Regions from separate parts of the Streptomyces sp. NPDC059866 genome, predicted to be linked through region 4. Evidence: riboswitches for the same ligand, from Rfam matches in the RefSeq annotation. Region 4 holds a riboswitch; each other region holds the start of a gene.
What was found. A riboswitch is a leader RNA that binds a small molecule or an ion and turns the genes downstream of it on or off. The one in region 4 is predicted to bind cobalamin.
Positions count from the first base shown of each region.

Region 1: it holds a riboswitch for cobalamin, as region 4 does, so the genes downstream of both, ACFV7R_RS00310 (cobalamin biosynthesis protein) here and ACFV7R_RS03990 (gamma-glutamyltransferase family protein) in region 4, are expected to answer to the same signal.
Region 2: it holds a riboswitch for cobalamin, as region 4 does, so the genes downstream of both, ACFV7R_RS06775 (FecCD family ABC transporter permease) here and ACFV7R_RS03990 (gamma-glutamyltransferase family protein) in region 4, are expected to answer to the same signal.
Region 3: it holds a riboswitch for cobalamin, as region 4 does, so the genes downstream of both, ACFV7R_RS20140 (ribonucleoside-diphosphate reductase subunit alpha) here and ACFV7R_RS03990 (gamma-glutamyltransferase family protein) in region 4, are expected to answer to the same signal.

Region 1 covers NZ_JBHWJT010000001.1:54,198-61,211, reverse strand. The annotation lists gene cobN (cobaltochelatase subunit CobN) at 1-1,329, opposite strand, end outside; gene ACFV7R_RS00315 (cobyric acid synthase) at 1,326-2,837, opposite strand; gene ACFV7R_RS00310 (cobalamin biosynthesis protein) at 2,834-3,778, opposite strand; cobalamin riboswitch at 3,884-4,028, opposite strand; gene ACFV7R_RS00305 (hypothetical protein) at 4,138-4,359, opposite strand; gene ACFV7R_RS00300 (anion permease) at 4,390-5,628, opposite strand; gene ACFV7R_RS00295 (lysozyme) at 5,771-6,520, opposite strand; gene ACFV7R_RS00290 (class II aldolase/adducin family protein) at 6,718-7,014, shown strand, end outside.
Region 2 covers NZ_JBHWJT010000004.1:54,841-61,854, reverse strand. The annotation lists gene ACFV7R_RS06790 (protein phosphatase) at 131-574, shown strand; gene ACFV7R_RS06785 (ABC transporter substrate-binding protein) at 579-1,577, opposite strand; gene ACFV7R_RS06780 (ABC transporter ATP-binding protein) at 1,603-2,358, opposite strand; gene ACFV7R_RS06775 (FecCD family ABC transporter permease) at 2,358-3,407, opposite strand; cobalamin riboswitch at 3,452-3,588, opposite strand; gene ACFV7R_RS06770 (DUF397 domain-containing protein) at 4,608-4,841, opposite strand; partial or broken gene ACFV7R_RS06765 (helix-turn-helix domain-containing protein) at 4,823-5,656, opposite strand; gene ACFV7R_RS06760 (hypothetical protein) at 5,772-5,978, shown strand; gene ACFV7R_RS06755 (hypothetical protein) at 5,975-6,190, shown strand; gene ACFV7R_RS06750 (DUF1266 domain-containing protein) at 6,220-6,897, shown strand; gene recO (DNA repair protein RecO) at 6,902-7,014, shown strand, end outside.
Region 3 covers NZ_JBHWJT010000012.1:152,353-159,366, forward strand. The annotation lists gene ACFV7R_RS20125 (GlxA family transcriptional regulator) at 1-37, opposite strand, end outside; gene ACFV7R_RS20130 (hypothetical protein) at 132-374, shown strand; gene ACFV7R_RS20135 (ribonucleotide-diphosphate reductase subunit beta) at 287-1,300, opposite strand; gene ACFV7R_RS20140 (ribonucleoside-diphosphate reductase subunit alpha) at 1,300-3,657, opposite strand; cobalamin riboswitch at 3,780-3,963, opposite strand; gene ACFV7R_RS20145 (GNAT family N-acetyltransferase) at 3,970-4,476, opposite strand; gene mctP (monocarboxylate uptake permease MctP) at 4,557-6,167, opposite strand; gene ACFV7R_RS20155 (DUF3311 domain-containing protein) at 6,164-6,427, opposite strand; gene ACFV7R_RS20160 (YbdD/YjiX family protein) at 6,526-6,732, opposite strand; gene ACFV7R_RS20165 (carbon starvation CstA family protein) at 6,698-7,014, opposite strand, start outside.
Region 4 covers NZ_JBHWJT010000002.1:381,270-388,283, forward strand. The annotation lists gene ACFV7R_RS03985 (inositol monophosphatase family protein) at 1-389, opposite strand, end outside; gene ACFV7R_RS03990 (gamma-glutamyltransferase family protein) at 504-2,330, opposite strand; cobalamin riboswitch at 2,516-2,667, opposite strand; gene ACFV7R_RS03995 (superoxide dismutase) at 2,888-3,529, opposite strand; gene ACFV7R_RS04000 (GNAT family N-acetyltransferase) at 3,911-4,486, shown strand; gene ACFV7R_RS04005 (ABC transporter substrate-binding protein) at 4,631-6,220, shown strand; gene ACFV7R_RS04010 (ABC transporter permease) at 6,247-7,014, shown strand, end outside.

The DNA of each region.
Region 1 (7,014 bases), on a different contig from region 4:
GTCGACGTACAGCGAACCCGGCGGCTCGCCCCACGCCTCCAGCATCCCCTCCCTGAGCTCCGGGTCGAGCTTGTCGAACCACGCCCGGTAGTCGGCCAGCGGCACGCGCGCGGGCGCGGCGGCCAGCTGCTCCTCGGTCAGCCACTCGACGTCATGACCGCCTGCCTCGATGAGCCGGTGGATCAACTCGTCGCCGTTGTCCGGGTATTCGGTGAGGCTGTAGCCGGCAGCCTTGAGGGCGTCCAGGACTCGTACGGCGGATGCGGGCGTGTCCAGGCCGACCGCGTTCCCCACGCGCGAGTGCTTGGTCGGATACGCGGTGAAGACGAGCGCGAGCTTCTTGTCCGCGTTGGCCTTGTGCTTCAACTGCGCATGCCGTACGGCGACACCCGCGACCCGCGCCGCCCGCTCCGGGTCGGCGACGTACACCGGCACGTCGTCCGGCCCCTGCTCCTTGAAGGAGAACGGCACGGTGATCAGCCGCCCGTCGAACTCCGGAATCGCCACCTGCATCGCCGCGTCCATGGGGGACAGGGCGGCATCCGACTCCTCCCAGGCACTCCTGGACGACGTCAGGCAAAGTCCTTGCAGCACAGGGACGTCGAGATCGGCCAGCGCCCCGATGTCCCACGCCTCCTCGTCGCCCCCCGCCGACGCCTGGGAGGCATGCGTACCGCCGGCGGCGAGGACGGTGGCGACCAGGGCGTCGGCCCGGCCGAGCAGCTCGTACAACCTGGCGTCCGCGCCGCGCAGCGAACCGCAGTACACCGGAAGGGCGTTGGCCCCCTTCGCCTCGATCGCCTCGCACAGCGTGTCCACGAAAGCGGTGTTGCCGCTCAGTTCGTGGGCCCGGTAGAAGAGCACGCCGACGGTCGGACGGCCGTCCAGGACCGCGCGCGAGCCATGAACCCCGTACTCCGGCATCTTCTGCGGCTCGACGAAGCCCTCACCCGTGAGCAGAACGGTGTCGGACAGGAACCGCGCCAGCTCGGTCAGGTTGGCGGGCCCGCCCTCGACGAGGTAGCGCAGCGCCTGAGCCACGACACCGGCCGGCACCGACGACTCGGCCATCAGCTCGGCGTCCGGCACGGCCTCACCGCCGAGCAGGACGGTCGGGATCCCGGATGCCTTCAGCTCGGCCAGGCCCTCCTCCCAGGCGCGCTTGCCGCCCAGCAGCCGTACGACGGCGATGTCGGCGCCCTCGACCAGCCCCGGCAGCTCCTCCCGGACATCCACCCGGGTCGGGTTGCCGATCCGGTAGGCGGCTTCGGAGGCACGCGCCGCCAGCAGATCGGTGTCGGCGGTCGACAACAACAACACAGTGCTCATGCGGGCGCTCCCGGTGGAATGAAAGGCAGTCCTTGCGGCGCGCCCGACTCGATGAGCCGCCACAGCGCGTCCGTGTCCGCGTGCTGTTCGATCAGGTCGCCGAGCCGGTCGAGCTGCTCCTCGCGCAGCGCGGCGAACGAGGTGTCGGGCGCCGGCACGAAACGGCGGCCCGCGGCGGCGGCCACCTCGCGCAGGAACGCCCGCCGGAAACCGTCCGACTCCAGTGAGCCGTGCCAGTGCGTGCCCCAGATCTGCCCGACCCGGCAGCCGTCCAGGAAGGGATCTCCGCCTACGACGTCGGCGACCCCGTGGTGGATCTCGTACCCCTCGACGGGCTCGCCGAGCGCCTTGCCGACGGGCCGGGTGAGGGTCTTCTCCGGTGCGAACCGCACGCGCACGGGCAGCAGTCCGAGCCCGTCCACATGGCCCACGCGCGACTCGACCTCGTCCTCGATGTGCTCACCGAGGATCTGGAAACCGCCGCAGATGCCGAGGACGGGCCGTCCTTCCACGGCCCTGCGGGCGAGGGCGTCCGCGAGGCCGCGTTCCCGCAGCCACTCCAGGGCCCGGACCGTCCCCCGGGTGCCGGGCACCACGACGAGGTCCGCGTCCGCGAGTTCCTCCGCCCGGTCCACGAACCGCACCACGACCCCCGGTTCGGCCGCCAGTGCGTCCACGTCCGTGAAGTTGGACATCAACGGGACGGCGCAGACGGCGACCCGGAGGATGTCCTCGCCGACGGGGGAGGACACCTCGGACTCCCGGACGGAACCCCGCAGCGAGACCCGCAGTCCGTCCTCCTCGTCGATACCGAGGCCGTGCCGGTACGGCAGGACACCGTACGTACGCCGCCCGGTGAGCCCGTGGAGCATCTCCAGCCCCGGCTCGAGCAGCGACACATCGCCGCGGAACTTGTTGACGAGGAAACCGGCGACCAGCTCCTGGTCCTCGCGCGACAGCAGCGCGACCGTGCCGAAGAACGAGGCGAAGACGCCCCCGCGGTCGATGTCGCCGACGACGAGCACGGGCAGTCGCGCGTTCCGGGCGATCCCCATGTTCACGATGTCGGTCCGGCGCAGATTGATCTCGGCGGGACTGCCCGCCCCCTCACAGATCACCGCGTCATACGTGCCCCGCAACTCGGCGAGGCACTCCAGCACCGTCCCGAGCAGCCGCTCCTGCCGCCCTCCGTGGTAGCCGCGCGCACTCATCTCGCCCACGGGCCTGCCCATGAGGACGACCTGACTGCTGCGGTCACCGCCCGGCTTGAGCAGCACGGGATTCATCAGTGCGGTCGGCTCCACGCGGCACGCCTGCGCCTGCATGGCCTGCGCCCGCCCGATCTCGGCACCCTCGCGCGTGACGAACGAGTTCAGCGACATGTTCTGCGCCTTGAAGGGCGCCACCTTCACGCCTTGGCGCACCAGCCACCGGCAGATCCCGGCGGTGACGACGCTCTTGCCTGCGTCGGAGGTGGTGCCGGCGACCAGCAGACCTCCACCACTCATGACGTACGCCCCCTTGTCAGCAGCCGCCCGGCGACACAGACGCCGAGCGCGAGCAGTCCGACCCGCCGGGACAGCCGTACCGCCCGTTCCACGTCGGCGACCCGGACGGTGCGCCCCGCCGATGCGTTGAGCACGGGCCGGCGCTCGACCCGGCCCCCGTAGGACAGGGTCCCGCCCAGCCGTACCCCGAGCGCCCCCGCGAACGAGGCCTCCACCGGCCCGGCGTTGGGGCTCGGATGCCGGTCGGCGTCCGCGCGCCAGGCCCGTACGGCTCCCCGCGGATCGGGACCGGCCACCGCGGCGAGTACGGCGGTCAGCCGGGCGCCCGGCCACCCGGCGAGGTCGTCGAGGCGAGCGGAAGCCCACCCGTACCGCAGGTACTTGGGCGACCTGTGCCCGACCATGGCGTCGAGGGTGTTCACGGCCCGGAACCCGAGCAGTCCCGGCACCCCGCCGACGGCCCCCCACACCAGCGCTCCGACGACCGCGTCGGAGGTGTTCTCGGCCACCGACTCCACGACCGCCCGGGCGATCCCGTCCGCGTCGAGCGCCTGCGGATCCCGCCCGCACAGATGCGGCAGCCGCGCCCGCGCACCCTCCACATCACCGGCCTGAAGGGCACGGCCGACGGCCCGGGCCTCGCGGGCCAGCGACGTCCCTCCCACGACCGCCCAGGTGGCGACACCGGTGAGGGCCACGGAGGCGGCGGGGGACGACCGTACGAGACGCGAGGTCGCGGTCCCGAGCGCCACCGCCGAGCCCGCACACACGACGGCATGCAGCGCACCCCACCCGCGGTGGTCCCGCCACAGCACCCGCTCGACCCCACCGGCGGCCCGCCCGAACGCGGCGACCGGATGCCCCCGGCGCGGATCACCGAGGAGCAGATCGCCGAGGAGACCGAGAGCGGCGCCGTACGCGAAGACGCGATCGGCACGCATCGGCTCAGCCGATCGTGGGGTCGGGCAGAACCCGGGTACTGAACCTCAACCTCGAACGGCAGCCGAGCATCGCGATATGTCCTCACTCAGGGTGTCCACGCCCTGGTTCGACGAGACCGGCGGTGAGAGTTCCTGGCTCCCGGGGAGTTCCTTCCCCGGTCACAGTGGCGGGACCGCGCCGGATTCACACCGGGCTTCCTCTCCTGCCGCCGTACATGGCCCCGGAAGTCCACCACGGGGTCGGAAGGGGCGTCAACTTGCCTGTGACCTGCGGTGCGGGAGTGTGCTGAGGCCCACACACCGACGCGCCGGGCGGTACGGGAAACCCCGTACCGCCCGGCGCGTCGGTTGAGTCAGGTTCAGGCCACGATCAGATAGATCCCGTACGCCACCGCCGCCGCACATGCCGCGAAGGCGGCGTACGCCCCCGCGACGGCGAGCGCGGCCGAATCGCCCTGCGCCACCGCGCGCTCCCGGCGGGACAGGCCCGCGATGCCGAGGGTGAACAGGCCCACGAGGGCCACGGTGGCCACGAGGCTGACGCCGAAGACGGAGCCGAGGGCCGCCCAGTCGATCTTCATGCTGCTTCTGCTTCCTTCGTACCTGGGGGCTCAGACGGTGGCCCGGGAAGGCGCCTGGTCCGGGGATGCGGGCTGCGCGGGGATCGTGGCCGTCAGGCCCTCGGCCGCGCCGGGCGGGGGAGTGGCCACGGCGGCCATCGCGGTCGTCACGACACCGGCCGGTTCCTCCGCCGTGTCGTTGACGTTCGTGTGGTCGACGACCTCACGCCGGGAGAGCATCCAGATCGCGGCGCTGGAGGCGACCAGGAAGACGGCGACGAGCGCGGTGCCCCATGAGCCGAAGCCGGTGACCCACTCCGCGACGGCACCGACCAGCGCGGCGGCCGGCAGGGTCAGGCCCCAGGCGACGAACATACGGGTGGCGGTGGACCAGCGCACGACCCCGCCCTTGCGGCCGAGGCCCGCACCCATCACCGCACCGGAGACCGAGTGCGTGGTGGACAGCGAGAAGCCCAGGTGGGAGGAGGCCAGGATGACCGTCGCGGCGCTGGTCTGCGCGGCGAAGCCCTGCTGCGGCTGGAGGTCGGTCAGGCCCTTGCCCATGGTGCGGATGATGCGCCAGCCGCCGAGGTAGGTGCCGAGCGCGATGGCCAGGCCCGCCGAGAGGATGACCCACATCGGGGGGTCGGAGTCGGGGGCGAGGGAGCCGCCGGCGACCAGGGCGAGGGTGATGATGCCCATGGTCTTCTGCGCGTCGTTGGTGCCGTGGGCGAGGGAGACGAGGCCGGCGGAGGCGATCTGGCCGGCGCGGTAGCCCTTCGCGGCCGCCTTGCCGTCGGCCTTCCTGCCGAGCCGGTACGTCAGCCGCGTGGCCAGCATCGCCGCGATGCCGGCCACCAGCGGGGCGGCGATCGCCGGGATCAGCACCTTGGTGACGAGCGCGTCGCCGTGCACGGCGCCCACGCCGGCCGAGGCGATGGTGGCGCCGATCAGACCGCCCATGAGGGCGTGCGAGGAGGACGACGGGAGGCCTACGAGCCAGGTCAGCAGGTTCCACAGGATCGCGCCGACGAGTGCGGCGAAGATGACCTCGGGACGTATGCCGCTCTCGTCGACCAGTCCCTTGGAGATCGTGTTGGCGACTTCCACGGAGAGGAAGGCGCCGACCAGGTTGAGGACGGCGGACATGGCCACCGCGACCTTGGGTCTGAGGGCACCGGTGGAGATGGTGGTCGCCATCGCGTTCGCGGTGTCGTGGAAACCGTTCGTGAAATCGAACGCGAGTGCGGTTACCACCACAATCGCGAGGATCAGCGAGATGCCTTCCATTTACCCAGGCAATCGTTCGAGGTCATTGGCTGGACGAACGTACGTAACCCAAGTGAACGAAAGGTGAACTGAGGGGGGCGCCAGGGTGTCTCAAGGTGGGGGCCGTCGTCCGGTCAGGAATCGACGGCCCCGTCCTGCCCGGCTACGAGCCCTTTGCGAACTTCCTCAACTGGGTCGTCGAGCCGTTGAAGAGATTCTGGTCACCCGGCAGGCTGCCGCTGTTGTCGTACTGCCAGAGCGTCCAGAACGACCACCCGGCCGGGAGTGTTCCCGCGCTCGCCGAGTCGTAGCGCGCTGTCCACAGCGCGTGGTTGCCGGCGAAGGCGCGGCTGCTGCCCGTGCAGGTGTTCCACCAGTGGGTGGTGGTGTAGATCACGGGGCGGCGGCCGGTGAGCCGCTTCACCTCGTCGCTGAAGGCCTTGATCCAGCTGACCATCTTCGCCTTGCTCAGGCCGTAGCACTTGTGCTTCTTGTCGTACGGGTTGTACTCGATGTCGAGCGCGGGTGGCAGCGTCCAGCCGTCCCCGCGCCAGGCGCCGCCGTTGCGGACGAAGTACGCCGCCTGGGCCTTGCCCGACGACTTGTCCGGCAGCGCGAAGTGGTAGGCCCCGCGTATCAGGCCCGCGTTCCGCGCACCGTTGTACTGCTGGCTGAAGTACGGGTTGCGGTACGTGGTGGACTCGGTCGCCTTGACGTAGACGAACCGGGCGCCCTTCGACTTCGCGCTCTGCCAGTTGACGTTCTTCTGATGCGACGAGACGTCGTGCCCCTTCGGCTTGCTCGCCGCCGTGGCCGGAATCTCGGCCAGTGCGGTCCCCCCGATCGCGAGGGCCGCCACCGACGCCGCGGCAAGGCGGCTGCGATGGCGGAACGGTTTGCGGTCACGGGCCATGTTTCCCCCCGGAATGGCAACGTGCATGACAAATCCCCCCAGAGAGTACGGGAAGATCGTTGAATGCTCATCGATCTCCGGCCAAATGGGGGTGAAGGGGGATCTGTGCTGATATGCACCCTTCCGGACGTGCCGCTTCCGCCCTACAGTGCCCCGGCGCGGCAACCGTCCGACGGCCTCCCTGGCAGGATCACGGCATGGCGGAAAAGCGGCGGGACCAGCGGGACGTCCGGGGCGGCCGGGAGGGTGCACAGGAAGTGGGGGAGCCGCGGATGAGCGGTGTGCGGGACGAGGAGTTCCGGGCCTGGCAGGCGCTCGTGGCGACGGCCCGCCGGACCGTGGCCGACGGACTGGTCGTCGGTACGTCCGGCAATGTGTCCGTACGCGTCCGGGACACGGTCCTGGTCACACCCTCGGGCGTCCCCTACGACCGGCTCACGCCGGACGACCTGACCGCCGTCGACCTCGACGGACGGCAGGTGCGCGGCACGCTC
Region 2 (7,014 bases), on a different contig from region 4:
GCGTATCCGCCAGAGGTCACACCAATGGCGGTATGAAACGGCGGGAGTTGATGCAGGTGAGTGCACGGGCGGCCTGACCGACCCCCTGGAGAATGACCCCGTGAACACTGATCCCTTGGAGACCGATCCGGTGGAGACGCAGGAGCTGTGGGACGAGCAGGCGGCGGGCGTACTCCGGCTGCCGTCGGGGCGACTGGTGCGGGGACGCGGTCTGCGGCGTCCCCTCGCACCAGGGCCGCCCAGCCCGTCGTACGGCCTCTACCTGCTCGGCAAGCGGCCCCCCGCCGTCCCCTGGGACTCCCGCTGGGTCCGCTGGCCCGACTTCCGCCTCCCGGCGGACCGCGCCGACGCTCGCGCGGCCCTCGCCGAGGCCTGGGAACGCGCCGCCCGCGAGCGGGTCGAGATCGCCTGCGGCGGCGGCCGCGGACGCACCGGCACGGCCCTGGCCTGCCTGGCCGTCCTGGACGGCGTACCGGCCGAGGAGGCGGTGGCGTACGTCCGCGCGCACTATGACCGGCGGGCGGTGGAGACGTGGTGGCAGCGGCGGTATGTGCGGGGCTTCGCTACCGGGTGAGGATTTACCCCCGGCCTTCCCTGAGGTACGCCCCGAGGCGTTCGATCGCCGACGGGTTCCGCGGGCTCTCCACGAGGTCGACGTAGTCCAGCGTGAAGATCCGCCGGTGCTTGACGGCCGACACGTTCCGCAACGGGGCGTACGACAGCAGGAACCGCTTCTTCTGCTCGGCGCTGACGTCCCCGTAGTCGCAGATGACGATCACGTCGGGGTTGCGTTCGACGACCGTTTCCCAGCCGACCGTCGTCCACGAGTCCTCGAGGTCGTGCATGACGTTGACGCCGCCCGCCTTGCCGATGATCTGGTCGGGTGCGGCGTAGCGGCCGGAGGTGAAGGGCTGGTCCTCGCCGCTGTCGTAGAGGAACACCTTGGGACGGTCGGCGCCCTTGGGGGCCTTCGCCTCGACGTCGGCCACCTGCTTCTGGAAGCCGGCGATCAGCTCGGCGGCCCGGTCCTCGACGCCGAAGAGCCTGCCCAGGTTCGTCAGGTCCGTGTACAGGGCCTCGAGCGGCGGCATGATGCCGCGGGAGGTGTCCGTGCGGCCGTTGCGGCAGGACTCGGTGAGGATGTACGAGGAGATGCCGAGCCCCCGCAACGCGTCCGGGGTGAAGCCCGCGTCCTCACGGAACCCGTAGTTCCACCCGGCGAAGACCAGGTCCGCGCGGGCGTCCAGGACGTTCTCCTTCGTCACCTGGTCCTTCGACAGCCACGGCACCTTGTCGTAGCCGTCCTTCCACGGCACCCCGTCCAGGTCGCCCTTGTCGTCGGGCATGACGAACCCCGCCATCCGGTCCTCCAGGCCGAGCGCGAACATCAGCTCGGTGATCCCGACGTCGTTGGTGACCACACGGCTCGGGACCTTGTCGTAGGTGACCTTCTTGCCGCAGTTGGTGAGGGTGACGGACGTCGTGGCCTTCGCGTCGGACGACGTGTCGACCTGCGCGCCGCAGCCGGCGGTGACGAGAGCGGCGACGGAGAGCACGGCAGCAACTGGCTTGCGCATACGAGGGTTTCCTTAGCGAGTCGGCTTAAAGCAGGTCGAACAGCAACTGCACGGCGCCGGTCTCCGGATGCCGTACGGGATGGGCCCGCACCCCGAACACCTCGGCGAGCAGCTCCGGTCGGAGCACGTCGTGCGGCGGCCCGGAGGCCACGACCCGGCCCCCCTCCACGACGTACAGCAGATCGCAGTGCGCGGCGGCGAGGTTGAGATCGTGCAGCGCGGCCAGCACGGTCAGCCCGCTGGCGCGGACGAGCGAAAGGACGTCCAACTGGTGGGCGATGTCGAGGTGGTTGGTGGGTTCGTCCAGCACCAGCACCCGGGGGCGCTGCGCCAGCGCCCGCGCGATCAGCACCCGCTGCTTCTCACCCCCGGACAGGGCGAGGAACCCACGCTCGGCGAGATGCCCGACGCCCGTCCGCTCCATGGCCTCGGCGCAGACCGCTCCGTCCTCGGCGGCGGTACGCCCCCGGTGCGGCAGCCGCCCCATCCGCACCACCTCGGCCACGGTGAAGTCGAACTCGGCCGACGACTCCTGCGGCAACGCGGCCAGCCGCCGCGCAACGCCCCGCGGATCCAGGGCGTGCACGTCGTCGCCGTCCAGCCGTACGACCCCGGCGGCCGGCCGAAGCGCCCGGTACACGCACCGCAACAGGGTTGACTTCCCACTGCCGTTGGGCCCGATCAGCCCCACGAACGCCCCGCTGTCCACAGCGAGCCGGACGTCCTCCACCAGCCGCACCCCGGCGGCCTCGACCGACACGCCCTCCACATCGAGCCGCATCAACGCCCCCCGAACGCGTAACCGCCCCGCCGCATCAGCAGCAGGAACGCCGGCACACCCACCACCGCCGTGATCACCCCGACCGGCAGCTCGACCGGCGCGAACAGCAGCCGCGACAGCACGTCCGCCCACACCAGCAGCACCGCCCCGGCGAGCGGAGCAACAGCCAGCACCCGCCGGTGATCGGCGCCGACCAGCATCCGTACGACATGCGGCACCATCAGCCCCACGAAGCCGATCGCCCCGCTCACCGCGACGACGGTCCCCGTCACGGCCGCCGTCACCAGGAACAACTCCCGCCGCAACCGCTCGGGCGGCACTCCCAGCGCCGCGGACGTCTCATCCCCCATCGCCAGCGCGTTCAACGCCTCGGCGCGCAGCCGCAGCCACGCCCACCCGGCCACCACGGTCACCGCGACGATCGGCACCCGCGCCCAGGTCGCCCCGCCCAGGCTCCCGAGCAGCCACATCATCGCCGACCGGGCGGCTTCGCCCCGGGCAGCGCCGAACACCATCACCGTGGTGAGCGCCTCGAATCCGTACGCCATCGCCGTCCCCGTCAGAATCAGCCGCAGCGGCGTCAGCCCGTGCGCCGACCGGGCGACGGCGTACACGATCGCCATGGCGGCGAGCGCGGACCCGAACGCGGACACGGACAGCGCCCACACCCCGAGCCCGGCGAACGCCCCCAGCAGGATCACGGCGTTGGCACCGACAGCGGCCCCGGACGAGATCCCCAACACGAACGGATCGGCGAGCGCATTCCGCACCATCGCCTGCACAGCGACCCCGACGGTGGCGAGCCCCGCTCCGACGACAGCCGCGAGCACGACGCGCGACAGCCGGATCTCCCAGACGATGGTGTACGCCGCCACGTCCCCGGCGCCGATGGCTCCGCCGGTGAAACCGGCCCCGAGGAACCGGAAGACGTCTTCCCAGCCGACCCCGGCGGCCCCCAGCCCCACCCCGCACACGAGCGACCCGAGCAGGAGGAACCCGAGCACGACAACCAACAGGGAAACGGGTATCCGGCCTGGATGTCGGCGCACGGCGGCGGTCCTTCGCCTCGGCTCGCAGTCCACGGCGAGCGATCAACGGATGGCACACCGCCCACGGGTAATCGGGCTCGCACGTGGACTGTCGGGTCCTCGCACACACCGTTGCGGGTCAGCGCCGGACTCTCACCGGACTTCCCCCGCGGGAGGCGCCGTGAGCGTAGCAGCCGGCGAAGGTGACCGCCCAGGGGCCGACTGGGGAGGGCGTACCTGACGAGGTGACCGTCGGGGCCGCCCGCTTCTTGGCCAGTGTCGTGCTTCCACGGCCCGAGTAAAGGGCGCTGCGTTCCGCTGCGCTCCACTCCGCGTCGGCTGCGCCGATGGCCCTGCGGGCCACCCTTGACTCGGTCCGTTCCAGCACGGGTGAGAAGCGGGCGAGCGGCCCGGAAAGGCGGGTGGCCGAGGCCTGTTTGCGGGTGGGGTCGGCTGCGTCGGCGTCCGGGGTTGGCGGGCGCGGTCGCGCCTCGCATGCACGCCGGGCGGGCTTGGCGGCTTGCGGGTGGTGGGGGTGGGCGCGTCGACGGGGTGGCGGCACGCCGGGTCGGCTCAGCGGCATCCGGCCGGTGGGGGGGCGGAGGTGGGGGCGGGTGCGACAGATGGGTGGCGGCAGGCCGGGCCGGTTCGGCGGCCGCAGCGCCGGGGCGGCGGTGGCCCGCCCTCGGATCGCTCCGGTCGCGGGCGAGGAGCAGTGCTTGGAGGATCTGTGCCACCCAGCGGGCGAAAAGGCCCGGGTCGTGGGTGCCTGCTTGTGGCACAGATCCTCCAATCACCTGCAGGAGTGGGGTTGGTGAGGCTCGTGTGGCGTGAGGGGACTTGGGGGCCCGGCCCACCGGCCGTGGGGGTGTCCGTCCCCGCCACCAGCTCACCGCAAGCCGCTGAGCCGACCCGGCGTGCCACCACCCCGCTGACACGCCCACCCCGCCACCCACCGACCGCAAGCCGCCAAACCCACCCGGCCTCCCCGCCGCGCCGACGCGCCCACCCCCACCACCCGCAGGCCGCCAAGCCCGCCCGGCGTGCATGCGAGGCGCGACCGCGCCCGCCGACCCCGGACGCCGACGCAGCCGACGGAGGCGGCCGCCTGCCTCGGCCACCCGCCTTTCCGGGCCGCTCGCTCGCTTCTCACCCGTGCTGGAGCGAGGCGAGTCAAGGGTCGGCCGCAGGCCGATCGGCGCAGCCGACGCGCAGCGCCCTTTACTCGGCTCGTGGAAGCACGACACTGGCAAAGAAGCGGGCGGCCCCGACGGTGCCGACGAACGCCGTCCACGCGGCCGACCCGATCACGACCACCGGACCGTGCGGCACCTTGCTGTCCCGGACGGGGACAACGCCGGGGACTCCGTCGGCGACCTCGACGCAGCTGCCGCCTTCGCCGTTGCTGTAGGTGCTCTTGCGCCAGTAGGCGTTGCTCAGGTCGTACTCGCGCATCGTCTGTGATCCTCAGCCGCCGACTCGATCAGGGCGAGGGACGCCTCCGGCGACAAAGCGGCGCCCCTGAGCAGATCGTATGCTCGCTGTGCCCGCTTCACCACCGCCGGATCGTCGAGCAGCGTTCCCGAAAACGCCGTCTCTGTATATGCAGTTGGCGGTGCGTCGTCGAACTCCATGAGCTGCAACATGCCTGCCATGGAGGCGCACGCCCCTGCCGCGTAGGGCAGCACCATGACCAGTACCTTGCGCTCCCGCGCCAGTGTCGCTACGTGCGCCAACTGCCCGCTCATCGCAGCGTGCCCACCGACCGGGACGCGTAGCACGTTCTCATGCAGGATCGCCCAATACTCCGGCTTTGTAGCGTCCTTGAGGATGCGGGACCTCTCCAGCCGCGCGGCCACCATTTCCTCGACGTACTCGTCGGTGACGAACGGGTTGGACGCAAGGGTGACTGCCCTCGCTTATGCAGCTGTCTGCAACAGGCCCGGCACCAGCGTGGGCGCGAACTCGCAGATCTTCGTGGCGAGCGCCTCCAGCTCCGCCGCGTGCGCGAAGTACTCCGCGTATCGCTGTTCCTTGATGAGCTTTCGCCAAAGCCGTTCGAAAATACCGTCGGTTTGCAGGGCCTCATCAATCCGCTGCGCCACATCGAGCTGAGGCTTCCGAATCGCCTGTTCGAACTGCCCAATATATCCGCCGGAGACAAATACCCGAGCCCCTAACTCCACCTGAGTGATCCCGGCGTCCTCCCTCCGCCGCTTCAACTCCGCCCCGAAGAACTCCCAAGCCGCCTGACGTGAACCGTTGGCCATGGCCAATCCCCTTGCGCTGCCCCGGCGTTGTAGTGCACAGGCTTCTGCCGAGTGTAGGGCGAGCAGGTCATTCTGGAGTCGGAAAGCGTGAAACTCGACGGCGAAGGGGAACCACGTGGAAGCACGACACTCGGCGCTGTGCGTCGAAGAGGCGGAGGACACCTTGAACGAATTGCGGACGGCACTCGAAAAGGCCGGAATTACCCTGCTGTCACTGCGACTTGATCCGGCGAGCCTTGCCCGGGAGGCGCCCTGTCCGCTGGTGGAACTGGGCCGGTGTTCGATGGAGACCGCGCGACGGCTCGCGGCGGTGATCCGGTGAAGCCCCCGGTCGGGTCGTATGTCGTGGACACCCGAACCGGGCGGCTGGGCGTCGTCATGGGGCATGAGGGGCCGTACGTGCAGGTGAGACCGTACGGCGGCGGGCGGGAGTGGGACGCTGAGCCCGGTGCCCTACGCCACGCCACCGCGGCCGAGCGGCTCAGCGCGGCCACCGCCCACGCCAACGCACGCAGCCGGGGTGAGGTTCCTTGACGTGAGGGCGGAACGTAGAGTTCGGGCGCATGGGCTTGTGGAGATGGAGGAAGAGAGGACCGAAGGCGGTCCGGAAGTATCCCGTCCCGCTCACCGCGCACCAACTGTGGATGGTGTCGCTGAGCGCGCCGGTGAGCCGGGATCGGAACGCCTCACGGAACACCCTGTACCCGTTCACTCGGATCGACGACGACAGCGCCCGGCGCTGGTTGGCCGACCAGTGGGGGATCACCTCGCGCGACCAGCTGGTCGGACGGCTCGACGAGCTGGCCCGCAGCGGTTACCGGGCGCGGGCGTACCAGCTCATCGGTGTCTCACCGCTCGCCTGGGACGCCGCCCTGTACGTCGACATCTCCCGCCGGGCCTTCGGCTGCGGCATGCTCGGCGAGGCCGACGCCTGGACCGCGCTGAAGAACATCGTGCCGGCGGTGGCGGGGACGTACGGGTCCTGGCGGGAGTACGCCGATCACTATCTGCTGGGGCGGGCAGTGTGGCGGGACGGACTGCGGGGAACCCCGGACGCCGGTTTCCCCGCCCCGCAGTCCGCTGCCGACGCGCATCTGCGATCTCTGCTGGATCCGGCGAACCGGGCCAGCCCGTGGAACCTGGCCCCCTGGGACGCCATACGTCACCCCGACCGGACCCTCCCCCACTCTCGGCTTCGCTCGAGCGGGGGGACCCCCATCTCCTGCCGTACGCGAGAATGAAGCCATGAGCCTGTTCCGCGACGACGGCATCGTGCTGCGCACCCAGAAGCTGGGTGAGGCGGACCGGATCATCACGCTGCTCACCCGCAGTCACGGGCGGGTACGCGCCGTAGCGCG
Region 3 (7,014 bases), on a different contig from region 4:
CGCCGTCGACGAGGACGGCGGCCACGTTCTGCAGCATGCTCCCCAGTGTGCCTCAGGAGTGGCAGTAATTCGAGGTTCTACGGCAGACCTGCCACTGTTGGTAAGGAGTATCCGGCGCGACAGTGGTGTCCATGAACGCGAACCAGATCGAAGCCCTGATCGGAATGCTGGCCGTCCTCGCACTCTTCGCGATCATGGTCCTCCCCGCACTGATCGGCATCGCCCACGACCGGCGCGTCGACCGACAGCTCAGGGAGGCCCAGGACCACGACAGGGAGAAGGAGGATCAGAAGTCCTCGTCCAGGTCGACGGTGCCCTCCACCGCCACCTGGTACGCCGAGGGACGCCGCTCGAAGAAGTTGGTGAGCTCCTGAACCCCCTGGAGCTCCATGAAGGAGAAGGGGTTCTCGGAGCCGTACACCGGGGCGAAGCCGAGGCGCGTGAGGCGCTGGTCGGCGACGCACTCCAGGTACTGCCGCATCGAGTCGGTGTTCATGCCCGGGAGGCCGTCACCGCACAGGTCGCGCGCGAACTGCAGCTCGGCCTCGACGGCCTCCCGCAGCATGTCGGTGACCTGCTGCTGGAGCGCGTCGTCGAACAGCTCCGGCTCCTCCTTGCGGACGGTGTCCACGATGTCGAAGGCGAAGCTCATGTGCATCGTCTCGTCACGGAACACCCAGTTGGTGCCGGTGGCCAGGCCGTGCAGCAGGCCCCGGCTGCGGAACCAGTAGACGTAGGCGAAGGCGCCGTAGAAGAACAGGCCCTCGATGCACGCGGCGAAGCAGATGAGGTTGAGCAGGAAGCGGCGGCGGTCGGCCTGGGTCTCCAGGCGGTCGATCGACTCCACCGAGTCCATCCACTTGAAGCAGAACTCGGCCTTCTCGCGGATGGAGGGGATGTTCTCGACCGCAGCGAAGGCCGCCGCGCGGTCCTCCGGGTCGGGGAGGTAGGTGTCCAGCAGCGTCAGGTAGAACTGGACGTGGACGGCCTCCTCGAAGAGCTGACGGCTCAGGTACAGCCGGGCCTCGGGGGAGTTGATGTGCTTGTAGAGCGTCAGCACCAGGTTGTTGGCCACGATCGAGTCGCCCGTCGCGAAGAAGGCGACCAGACGGCCGATCAGGTGCTGCTCACCCTGTGACAGTTTGGCGAGATCCGACACGTCCGAATGGAGGTCGACCTCCTCCACGGTCCAGGTGTTCTTGATGGCGTCCCGGTAGCGCTCGTAGAAGTCCGGGTAGCGCATGGGGCGCAGGGTCAGCTCGAAGCCCGGGTCGAGGAGATTCTGGTTACGGGTGGACATCACTGACAGGCCTCGCAGGACTCGGGGTTTTCCAGGGAGCAGGCGACCGCCTCGTCGGGGGTCGGCTGCTGTACAGGGGTGGTGGCTTGCGCTGCGCGGGCGATGCGGGTCGCCGGGCGGGAGCGGAGGTAGTACGTCGTCTTCAGGCCCTGCTTCCAGGCGTACGCGTACATCGAGGAGAGTTTGCCGATGGTCGGCGTCTCCATGAACAGGTTCAGCGACTGGGACTGGTCCAGGAACGGCGTGCGGGCGGCCGCCATGTCGATCAGGCCGCGCTGCGGGATCTCCCACGCCGTGCGGTAGAGCCGCCGTACGTCCTCGGGGATCCAGGCGAAGTCCTGCACCGAGCCGTTCGCCTCGCGCAGCGCCTCACGGCTGCGGGCGTCCCAGACGCCGAGGTCCTTGAGGTCCTGCACCAGATACGAGTTGACCTGGAGGAACTCGCCGGACAGCGTCTCGCGCTTGAAGAGGTTCGACACCTGCGGCTCGATGCACTCGTACACACCGGCGATCGAGGCGATCGTGGCGGTGGGCGCGATCGCCAGGAGCAGGGAGTTGCGCAGGCCCGTTTCGGCGATACGCGCCCGCAGCGCCGCCCAGCGCTCCGGCCAGGCCGGCTCGACGCCGTAGTGGTCGGGGTGCAGAACACCCTTCGCGGTACGGGTCTTCTGCCAGGCCGGCAGCGGGCCGCTCCGCTCGGCCAGGTCGGCGGAGGCCTCGTACGCGGCGAGCATGATGCGCTCGGCGATGCGGGTGGAGAGGGCCTTGGCCTCGGGTGAGTCGAAGGGCAGGCGCAGCTTGAAGAAGACGTCCTGCAGGCCCATCGCGCCGAGGCCGACCGGACGCCACTCGGCGTTGGACCGGCCCGCCTGCTCGGTCGGGTAGAAGTTGATGTCCACGACGCGGTCGAGGAAGGTGACGGCGGTACGGACGGTGGCATCCAGCCGCTCCCAGTCGATGCCGCCGGTCGCCGGATCGGCGAAGGCGCCCAGGTTGACCGAACCCAGGTTGCAGACCGCCGTCTCCCCGTCGTCGGTGACCTCCAGGATCTCCGTGCAGAGGTTGGAGGAGTGGACCACGTGACCCGGCTCGGCGGTCTGGTTGGCGGTGCGGTTGGCGGCGTCCTTGAAGGTCATCCAGCCGTTGCCGGTCTGCGCGAGGGTGCGCATCATCCGGCCGTAGAGGTCACGGGCCGGGATGGTCTTCTTGGCGAGGCCTGCCGCCTCCGCCCTGCGGTACGCCGCGTCGAACTCCTCGCCCCACAGGTCGACCAGCTCGGGCACGTCGGACGGCGAGAACAGCGACCACTGCTCGTCGGCGTCGACCCGGCGCATGAACTCGTCCGGGATCCAGTGCGCGAGGTTGAGGTTGTGGGTGCGCCGGGCGTCCTCGCCGGTGTTGTCACGCAGCTCCAGGAACTCCTCGATGTCGGAGTGCCAGGTCTCCAGGTAGACCGCCGCCGCGCCCTTGCGCCGCCCGCCCTGGTTCACCGCGGCGACCGAGGCGTCGAGGGTCTTCAGGAACGGGACGATGCCGTTGGAGTGGCCGTTCGTGCCGCGGATCAGGGAGCCGCGGGAGCGGATGCGGGAGTACGCGATGCCGATGCCGCCGGCGTGCTTGGAGAGGCGGGCGACCTGGTGGTAGCGGTCGTAGATGGAGTCCAGCTCGTCCTTGGGGGAGTCGAGGAGGTAGCAGGACGACATCTGGGGGTGTCGCGTACCGGAGTTGAAGAGCGTGGGGGAGGACGGGAGGTAGTCGAGGCGGCTCATGAGCCGGTAGAGCGCGGCGACTTCGTCCACGGAGCGGATCGTGTCGTCCTCGGCGAGGCCGGCGGCGACGCGCAGCAGGAAGTGCTGGGGCGTCTCGACGACCTTGCGCGTGTGGGGGTGCCGGAGGAGATAGCGGCTGTGCAGGGTGCGCAGGCCGAAGTAGCCGAAGCGGTCGTCGGCTTCGGGGTCGACGAGAGCGTCGAGGCGGTCGGCGTGGATGCGCACGAACTCGGCGGTGCGGTCGGCGATCAGGCCCTCGCGGTGTCCGACGGCGACGGACTCGGTGAAGGACGTGACGCCCTGGGAGGCGGCCTCGGCGGCGATGCTGATCGTCAGCAGGCGGGCGGCCAGCCGGGAGTAGGCGGGGTCCTCGGAGATGAGGCCGGCGGCCGCCTCGGTGGCCAGCTCGCGCAACTCCGTGTCGTCCGCCCGGGAGGACCGGCCGCGCAGCGCGGCGGCGGCGACCCGTCCGGGGTCGGCGTCGGGGAGGTCGGCGGTCAGCTCGGTCAGGGTCCGCAGCAGTGCGGCTCCGGGACCGTCGGTCTCCGCCGGAGTCGCTGAGGCCGGTTCGGCTGGCGCGATGGTCACGTGGGGCTCTCCCTCGCTCGGCACAGGGCCTTGCGGAGGGCAGGGGGCAGCTCACGAGCGCACACGGCGTCGCGTCCACCGGCCCATTCCACGAGGCCCGGACGTCATGGCACCCGGGCCGGATGGCCGGGCGCACTGTCGGCAGGTCCTCGGACTGACTCTCGTACGACGGCATGCGGGCATACGTGTACGAGTACACCGTTGCGGGACAGTTCCGGATTCGCACCGGATTCCCCTGCGGCGACAGCGAGCATGAGCATACATCTTGTGCCGGGTTCGCGGAGCACCACCAGATGTTGTGTCTCGCTGGTTTCAGAGCGTCAACTGGTAGGTGAGGAGAGTGATGTCGTCCAGGTGCGGGACCGGATTCCAGTCCCGCTCTGGTGTACGGACGAAGCCGAGGCGTTCGTAGATCCGGTGGGCGGTGTGCATGGTGCGCTGGGTCGACAGGACGATGCGGGTGCAGCCGTCGGTGGCCCGTGCGCGGGCTGTGCAGGTGCGGACGAGGGCCTCGCCGGCGCCGCGGCCTCGCGCCTCCTGAGCCACGGCCAGCATGCGTATCTCGGCTTCGCCGGGGCCCGCGATGTCGGCCATGGGGCCGCCGGACGGTACGAAGGTCACGCCGCCCAGGACGTGCCCGTCCGCCACGGCGACCAGGACGTCTGCGGCGGCGGCTCGCTTGGCCACGTCTCTCAGTTCGACGAGGTATTCGTCGCTCTCGCCGAAGTCGAGGAGGCCGTCCTGGAGGTAGGCCTGGGCGGTGATTTCGCCGATGAGCTCGTACTCGTCGGGCACTGCCTGCCGGATCGTGATGTCCATGAAGGCGAGTGTGCCGGAGGGGTACGACAGCGGGCCGCCGAGTTTCTTGCTCTCGGCGGCCCGCTGGGGGTTTCGTGTGGTCAGTGAGCGGAACCGGCAGTTGCCGGCGGCAGCTCCACCTTCACCCCCGGGTCGCCCGCCTCACCCGTGTAGTCCTCCGGGCTGGTCTCGTCCACGCCCTCGGGGGCGTTCGCCGCCTTCAGGGCGAAGGTGAGGACCACCGTCACGACCAGGTTCAGGACGAACGCCGTCAGGCCGATGTACCCGATCTCCCCGATCCCCGGGATCTCCGCCGACGAGCCGCCGAAGTGCTTCTGCGTCGGCGAGGCCACACCGTACGCGGCGACCGTGCCGTAGATCATGCCGACCGCCCAGCCGGCGAGCAGTGCCCAGCGGTGGAACCAGCGGGTGAACAGGCCGCCGACCAGGGCCGGGAAGGTCTGCAGGATCCAGATGCCGCCCAGGAGCTGGAAGTTGATCGCGACGGTCTTGTCCATGCCGAGGACGAAGATCAGCGCGCCCACCTTCACCAGCAGGGACACCAGCTTGGAGACCTTGGTCTCCTGTGCGGGCGTGGCGTCCGGCTTCAGGAAGTCCTTGTAGATGTTCCGGGTGAAGAGGTTGGCCGCCGCGATCGACATGATCGCCGCCGGCACCAGCGCGCCGATGCCGATCGCCGCGAAGGCGACGCCCGTGAACCAGTCCGGGAACATGTTCTCGAAGAGCTGGGGGATCGCCAGCTGGCCGTTCTCCACCTTGATGCCGGCCGCGATCGCCATGAAACCGAGCAGGCCGAGCAGGCCGAGCATCAGCGAGTACAGCGGCAGGATCGTGGAGTTGCGGCGGATGACGTCCCGGCTGCGGCTGGACAGCACGGCCGTCACGCTGTGCGGGTACATGAACAGCGCGAGCGCCGAGCCCAGCGCCAGGGTGGCGTACGTCCACTGCGAGCCGCCGGCCGGGACGAGTCCGCCCGCGCCCGCTTCCGTGTACTTGTCGCTCGCCGCGGCGAAGATGTCGTCGAAGCCGCCCAGCTTGATCGGGATGTAGATGATCGCGACGGCGATGACGAGGTAGATCAGCGTGTCCTTCACGAACGCGATCAGGGCCGGCGCGCGCAGACCCGACGAGTACGTGTAGGCGGCCAGCACACCGAAGGCGATCAGCAGCGGCAGGTCCTTGATGAACCAGTGCGTGTTCTCGCCGCCGCCGACGCCCAGGACGTCCAGCACGGCCTGGATGCCGACCAGCTGGAGCGCGATGTACGGCATCGTGGCGAGGATGCCGGTCACCGCCACCGCCAGCGACAGGCTCTTGGAGCCGAAGCGGCCGCGGACGAAGTCCGAGGTGGTGACGTACCCGTGCTTGTGCGAGACCGACCACAGCCGCGGCAGGAAGACGAACATCATCGGGTAGATGAGGATCGTGTAGGGCACGGCGAAGAAGCCGGCCGCGCCCGCCGCGTAGATCGCCGCCGGGACCGCCACGAACGTATAGGCGGTGTAGAGGTCACCGCCGAGCAGGAACCAGGTGATCCAGGTGCCGAACGACCGGCCACCCAGACCCCATTCGTCGAGGCTGTGCTCGTTCTCCGCCTTGCGCCAGCGTGCGGCCAGGAAACCCATGACCGTCACGGCGACGAAGAAGAGGATGAAGACGGCGAGTGCGACGCCGTTCACACCGTCCTTCATGAGCCGGCACCCCTCTCGGACTTGCGGGCGCGCTGGTCACGCTGCCACAGCTGGTACGCGATCATCGTCAGGACCGTGGAGATGATCACCCAGGCCATCTGGTACCAGTAGAAGAACGGGATGCCGATGAAGGCCGGGTCGGTCTTGGCGTACGAACCGACCCACAGCATCGCCACAAAGGGCGCTATGAGGCAGAGGGCGATGACGACGCGCACCGGCGTCACCACCGCCGCTCTGTTCACTTCTGGGGCTTGTGACATCTGGTGGACTCCGTCCCCTCACTGATCACCTGGGTAATGCGCAGGCAATCTAGGTCACGGTGTCGCACATTCGGAACCCCTCGTTCACATATCGGTACTCAGCAGCATCGGAAGCCTTGCCGTGGGTCCCTTTCCCGCCGATATGTCCGCATTCGCTCGAATTCCCGTCGGGACAGCACCTCCGCCTCCGGACGGTCCTTGCGGAGGTGCGCGACATAGCGGTCGTAGGCCGACTCGTCGGTCAGCTCCCGCACGTACCAGTGCACCCCGCTAATCACGCGGCGCAGCAGTGCCGAGGGCCGCATGGCGCTCCTCCTCCTTCTCCTCCCGGGTGGGGAACAGCCCGGCCGGCGCGACGATCTTCGACTCCACGTACGGCGCCTCGCTGAGCGTGGACAGCGCGGGGCGCCGGACGTGCCGGACGCAGACCCGGGTCGCGTCCACGATCACGACGACGATCAGGAGGGCGAGTACGGCGGACAGGACGCCGTCCACCGTGGAGTTGGTGACGACGGTGTGCATGTCGTCCATGGTCTTGGCCGGCGGCAGGATCTCCCCGCGGTCGATGGCGTCCTGGAACACCTGAC
Region 4 (7,014 bases):
ACGACGCCGCTCTGCGCGAGCGCGACCAGGGTGCAGAAGCCGTCGTCGCCGTGTACGAACTGGCGGGTGCCGTCGACGGGATCGACGATCCAGACCGGGGCGTCGCCCCGTATCGCCTCGTACGACGCGGGGTTGGCGTGCACCGCCTCCTCGCCGACGACCACGGAGCCGGGCAGGAGCGCGCCGAGCGCCACGGTGAGGTACTGCTCGGCCAGGCGGTCGGCGTCCGTCACCAGGTCGTGCGGGCCGCTCTTCTCGTCGACCTCGTGGGCGGCCAGCTGACGGAAACGCGGCATGATTTCGGCCGCGGCGGCCTTGCGGACCGCCTCCTCCACGTCGGCCGAGTGGCGGGCGAGAAACTCGTCGATGGTTTCGTTGTCTTCGATCATGCCTCCATGAGAGCACGCGCCACTGACAATCCCCACCCTGCGAGTGCACTACGGGTGGAATCGGCATGAACTCCCGATGCTGCACCCCACGGCAAGAAAGGGACATTCGGGACATCACCGGCCCACTGCGTACCCCTGCATCCCCCGCGGATTGGCCGCCGCCGACAGGATGCCGCTCTCCGGATACCGGGCGACCGCGCACAGCCGGCCCTCGGACCAGTCGTCACCGACCGTGACGTCATGGCCGCGCCGCCGCAGCTCCGCCACGACAGCGGGGTCCGTCCGCGCCTCGACGGTGACACTGCCCGGGTACATCCCGCGCGGGTAGAAGGAACCGGGGAAGCTGTCGTTGTGCCAGTTCGGCGCGTCGATCGCGCCCTGGAGATCGAGGCCGCCGCGTACCGGAGCGCGCAGGGCGACCGCCAGGAAGAAGTGGAGCTGCCACTGGTCCTGCTGGTCGCCGCCGGGCGTGCCGAACGCCATGACCGGCGTCCCGTCACGCAGGGCGATGGACGGTGTCAGAGTGGTGCGTGGCCTGCGCCCCGGCGTGAGCGAGTTCGGCAGGCCCTCCTCCAGCCAGGTCATCTGCAACCGGGTGCCGAGCGGGAAGCCCAGTTCGGGCACGACGGGGTTGGACTGCAGCCAGCCGCCGCTGGGCGTGGCGGCGACCATGTTGCCCCAGCGGTCGACGATGTCGAGATGGCAGGTGTCGCCGCGGGTACCGCCGTCGGCGGCGACGTCGGGTTCGCCCGGCACGGGGGCCGTCGGGCTCTTGGCGACGGTCGGCTCCCCGGCTCCCGGCGCGCCGAGGCCCGCGACGCCGGTGGCGGCCCCTCGCGCATGGGCGCACAGCCGCGGGGTGCGCCCTCCCGGGCTCCCCGGCCGCAGCTCGTACGACGCCCTGTCGCCGACGAGCTCACGCCGTGCCGCGTTGTAGACGCCCGACAGCAGCTCCTCGAGCGGCACCTCGGCCGCGTCGCCGTACCAGGCCTCCCGGTCGGCCATGGCGAGTTTGCAGCCCTCGATCAGCAGGTGGACGTAGTCCGCGGAGCCGTACGGGGGCAGTTCGGACGGGAGCAGTGCGAGCTGCTGCAGGAGGACCGGGCCCTGGCTCCAGGGGCCGGCCTTGCACAGGGTCCAGCCGTTCCAGTCGTACGTCACCGGCGCCTCGTAGCTCGCGGACCAGCCGGCGAGGTCGGCGGCCGTGAGCGTGCCGGTGTGGTGCTTACCGCTGGTGTCCAGGGTGGGCCGGTGTGCCTGCCGTACCAGCGCCTCGGCGATGAAACCGGTGCGCCACACCTGCCGTGCCGCCTCGATCTGCCCCTCGCGGTCCCCCGCCCCGGCGACCTCGGCGAGCAGCCGCTGCCAGGTGGCGGCGAGCGCGGGATTGCGCAGCAGCCGGCCGGGCCGGGGCGCCCGGCCGCCCGGAAGATAGACCTCCGCGGACGTGGTCCACTCGGTCTCGAACAGCTCGCGCACGGTCTCGACGGTCTCGCCGACACGCTCCACGGGCGCGTGCCCGTGCTCCGCGTATCCGATGGCGTACTTCAGGACGTCGGCGAGGGACTTGGTGCCGTGGTCGCGGAGCAGGAGCATCCAGGCGTCGAACGCACCGGGGACGGCCGCCGCAAGGGGCCCGGTACCGGGTACGAGATCCAAACCGAGTCCCCTGTAGTGCGCGACCGTCGCTCCGGCCGGCGCCACGCCCTGCCCGCACAGCACCCGCACCTCGCCGCCCGCCGGAGCGAGCAGGATCGGCACCTCACCGGCGGGCCCGTTCAGGTGCGGCTCGACGACATGCAGCACGAAGGCGCCCGCCACGACAGCGTCGTAGGCGTTGCCGCCGTCCTCCAGGACCGCCATCGCCGACTGCGAGGCCAGCCAGTGAGTGGAGGACACCATGCCGAAGGTGCCCTGGAGGGTGGGGCGGGTGGTGAACATACGGCCTCTCACCTCGTTGTTTCCGCGCATCGGCCGGACCGGTCGGCGCTCAGGTCTGTCCTGGGGAGAATGTGGGGAGTTCGGGCCAGAGCTCTCCTCCGCCCGCTCCCCCAGCAGGCTATCGATCGCCATGCGCCCCTTCTTCCCCGCCTCCGGCACGAGGGACGCGTACGTGCGCCTCAGCACAAGGACCGGGTGGCGAAGGCCATCTCCGGGATCGACGCCGAGGACACCACGATCCTGTGTTCGGGATCCGCTCGCCGATCACAGTGGCGGGACCGCGCCGGATGCACACCGGCTTCCTCGTTCCGCCGTCGCCTTTGTCGCCGGACGTCATGGGGACGGGGCCGGCCCGAGGGCACGCCGAGCGGTCGGCCGCCGGGTACGGACGGCAGGGGCGTGTCGACACCGAGATCCTCGTACGGTCCGCCGGTGGATGAGCCACAGAAGGGCTCCCTCAAGTCACGTCCTCGCGGGAGCCCTTCCTTGTGCCGCCTGCAAGTGAAGGGTGAGAAGACGATCACGAGCAGGACATCTGTGTCGACGCGGCTACGGCGTCACGGCGCGAGCAGCAGGCTGTCGCCGCGCTCCTTGGCCGCCGCGTAGCGCTTGGCCACGTCCTGCCAGTTGACGACCTGCCACATGGCCTCGATGAAGTCGACCTTCTGGTTGCGGTACTGCAGGTAGAAGGCGTGCTCCCAGGCGTCGAAGACGAGGATCGGGGTCGAGCCCTGGCCGACGTTGCCCTGGTGGTCGTAGACCTGCTCGACGATCAGGCGCCCGCTGAGCGGCTCGTAGGCGAGGACGCCCCAGCCGGAGCCCTGGGTGGTGGCCGACACCTTGGACAGCTGGGCCTTGAAGTGGGCGAACGAGCCGAAGGACTCGGCGATCGCGTCCGCCAGTTCGCCCACGCCGTCCTTCTCCAGCGGCTCGCCGCCGCCGTCACCGGTCATGTTGTGCCAGTAGATCGAGTGCAGGATGTGCCCGGAGAGGTGAAAGGCCAGGTTCTTCTCCAGGACGTTGATCGACCCCCACACCTCCTTGTCCCGCGCCTCCGCGAGCTGCTCCAGCGTGTCGTTGGCGCCCTTCACGTACGCCGCGTGGTGCTTGTCGTGGTGCAGCTCGATGATCTCGGGGCTGATGACCGGGGCGAGGGCCGCGTAGTCGTACGGGAGCTCCGGGAGCGTGTAAACCGCCATGTCCAACATCCTCCGACCTAATTGCAACTCATGTGCAACTGCACGCTAACAGCAGGAGCAGAGCCATGCCGATCAGGCGTTGGTCCTAGGACCATGAGCCGTGCCACGGAAGGCGCAGAAACCGGCACTCCGGCCTTGGGCATCGTCCGCGACGAACGCCGGCTCCAGCTCCGGCGGATCCAGGATGAGCGCGCAGAACCCAGCAGCCGCAGCACTCGACAGTCCGCGCAGTCCGGGTACACAACACTCGGGAGTTATTGCACACTAGTCGCAATAACTAGTCATCTGCAGAAGGGGTACTGCGTGAGGTCTGACCGGCCCATCGGCTTCCCTGCGGCACGCGGCTCCACACCCGGCACCAACGGCTGCCGCACAGGCGGCCTGACGGCCACGGACATCCGCCTCTGCACCGGTGAGGAGTTGCTGACGCACGCCACCGCGCTGCACTCCGTGTACGTCGACGCCTTCTGCGCCCCGCCCTGGAACGAGGACGAGGAGAAGGCGGTCGAGTTCGTCGGCCGGCTCGCCGGGACCGTGCACCGGCCGGGCTTCACCGCCGCGCTCGCGCCGGCGGGTTCGGCCGTGGCAGGCTTCGCCACGGCCTGGACCACCCGTGCCCCCTTCCCCACGGACCGCTGCTACCCGCAGGCCGCCGCCGGCCTCGGCCCCGAGCGCACCGTGCAGTGGCTGTGCGGCGCCCGCGAGATCGACGAACTCGCCGTCCGCCCCGCCGCCCGGGGCACCGGCCTCGCCGCCGCACTCCTCGATGCCGTCATCGCCGACGCTCCGGAAGGCCGCGCGTGGCTGCTCACTTCGATCCGGGCACCCCGGGCCGTCGCCTTCTACCGCGGCCAGGGCTGGACCCAGGCCACTCATCCCTCTCCACAGGGGTCAGGTATCGCCGTCTTCCTCGGCCCGCACCATCCGGCCCGTAGGACTGCCGGCCTGCCGTTATGACCGCGTACCTCCGCCCGCGTGGTGACAAGACCGCACCGCAGGGCCCGCCGACCGGCGACGGACTGATGCCTGGTGTGCCCGGGTAACCCTCCAATCGCAATTGACATGCAACAACGTTCTACAAGCAACAAGGTTGTGAGGCTCATGACGACCCGTCGAATACGAGGTGCCGCCGTCACGGCGGCGGCGATGGTGGCCGGGGTCGCCGCCTGCTCCGCCCCGAGCAGCGGCGGGAGCGACGGCAAGTCCGCCGACTCCGTCGTGATCGGGGTGGCCTCCGAACCGGACACCCTCAGTCCGCTGCTCGGCTACGGCAAGGACGGCAACTCCAAGATCTTCGAGGGACTGCTCGCCCGGAACGCCGATCTGGAGCTGAGACCCGCCCTGGCGAAGGCGCTCCCCGAGGTCACCGGCGACGGCCTCACCTACACGTACACCCTGCGCGACGGCGTGGAGTTCAGCGACGGTGAGCCCCTGACCCCGGCCGACGTCGTCTTCACGTACAAGACGATCCTCGACGCGAAGACGAACAACACCTCGCGGAGCGAGCTCGACGCCATCAAGGACGTCCGGGCGAGCGGTGACGACAAGGTCGTCTTCACGCTCAAGTACCCGTACGCGCCGTTCGCCGGGCGCACGGTGCTGCCCATCGTCCCCGAGCATGTCGCCGGCGAGCAGGACCCCAACACCGGTTCCTTCAACACCGAACCGGTCGGCACCGGACCGTACGTCCTCGCGAACTGGAGCAAGGGCGAGAAGCTCACCTTCAAGGCCAACCCGAACTACTGGGGCGGGGAGCCGAAGGTGAAGACGTTCACCATGGCGGTCATCGCGGACGACAACGTGCGTGCCACCCGGCTGCGCTCCGGTGACCTCGACGGCGCGGTCCTCCCGCCCAACCTCGTCGCCACGTTCAAGAACGACGACGGCATGAAGTCGTACGACGCGAAGTCCTACGACTTCCGCACCGTCACCCTCCCCACCGCGAACAAGGTCACGGGCGACCGTGCCATCCGGCAGGCACTCGACGCCGCCGTGGACCGCGAGGCCATGGTCGACAAGGTCCTCGACGGCGCGGGCCGCCCGGCGTACGGGCCGCTGCCGGTCGACGACCCCTGGTTCGCCAAGGGCATCGAGCGCACTCAGGATCTCGACAAGGCCAAGCGGATCCTCGACGAAGCGGGCTGGAAGCCCGGCACGGACGGCATCCGCGCCAAGGACGGCCGACGGGCCGCGTTCACCCTCTTCTACCCTTCCGGCGACAAGGTCCGCCAGGACCACGCCCTCGCCTACGCTTCCGACGCCAAGAAGGCCGGCATCGACGTGACGGTGGAGAGCGCCACCTGGGAGGTCATCGAGCCGCGGATGAAGAACGACGCGGTCCTCGCAGGCTTCGGCAGCACCGGCGACCCCGACTTCGGCCTCTACACGCTGCTGCACTCCTCGCTCGCCGGCGACGGCTTCAACAACATGGGCCGGTACGACAACGCGGCCGTGGACGAGGCGCTGGACACCGGCCGCCGCAGCCAGGACCCGCAAAAGCGCGAGGCCGCTTACGCCGCGCTCCAGCGCGAACTCGTGAAGGACCCCGGCTACACGTTTCTGACCCACATCGACCACCTCTACGTGCTCGCGGACCGCTGGGAGGGCCTGAGCACGCAACTCGAGCCGCACGAGCACGGCTTCGCCAGCGGCCCGTGGTGGAACATCGAGGACTGGCAGCCCAAGAAGTGACCAGAACCTCCCTGCCCTGGGGAGCGATGGCACGCCTGGCGGGGCGGCGGATGCTGTTCGCCCTCCCCGTCCTCCTCGTCGTCACCTTCGGTGTCTTCGCCATCGCCGCCGCCTCCCCCTTCGATCCCGTCAAGGTGTACGCCGGCACCGCCGCGCTCGGCGCCGACCAGGAGACCCTGGACCGGCTGCGGGACAACCTCGGCGTGGACCAGCCCCTCACCGCCCGCTGGTGGCACTGGTTGACCTCCGCCCTCGGCGGAGACCTCGGCCAGTCCAGCGTGATGCGGCAGCCCGTGACGCAGGTGATCGGGGAACGCCTCGTGTGGTCCTCCCTGTTGTGCGCGATCGCCTTCGTGCTTGCCGTGCTGACCGGCACCCTGCTGGGTGTGCTGGCCGCCCGCCGCCCCGGATCGATGCTCGACCGGACGGTCACCTCGCTCGCCTACGCCCTGGAGGCGGCACCGGTCTTCTGGATCGCGCTGCTGGCCATCTGGCTGTTCGCCCTGCAGTTGGACGTCCTCCCGGCGGGCGGGCTGACGGACACGGCCAGCGAGCAGGTCACCCTGGGGCAGGTGGCGAGCCATCTGGTCCTGCCCGCCGGAGTACTCGCCCTCTCCCAACTCCCCTGGTTCACCCTCTACGTACGCCAGGGGGTCGGCGACGCCCTGGCGGAGGACCCCGTACGTGGCGCCCGCGCGAGGGGTGTGAGTGAGAGGACCGTCCTGCTCGGGCACGCCCTGCGCTCCGGCCTGCTGCCGGTGCTCACGCTGGTCGGCTCCCGCGTCCCCGAACTC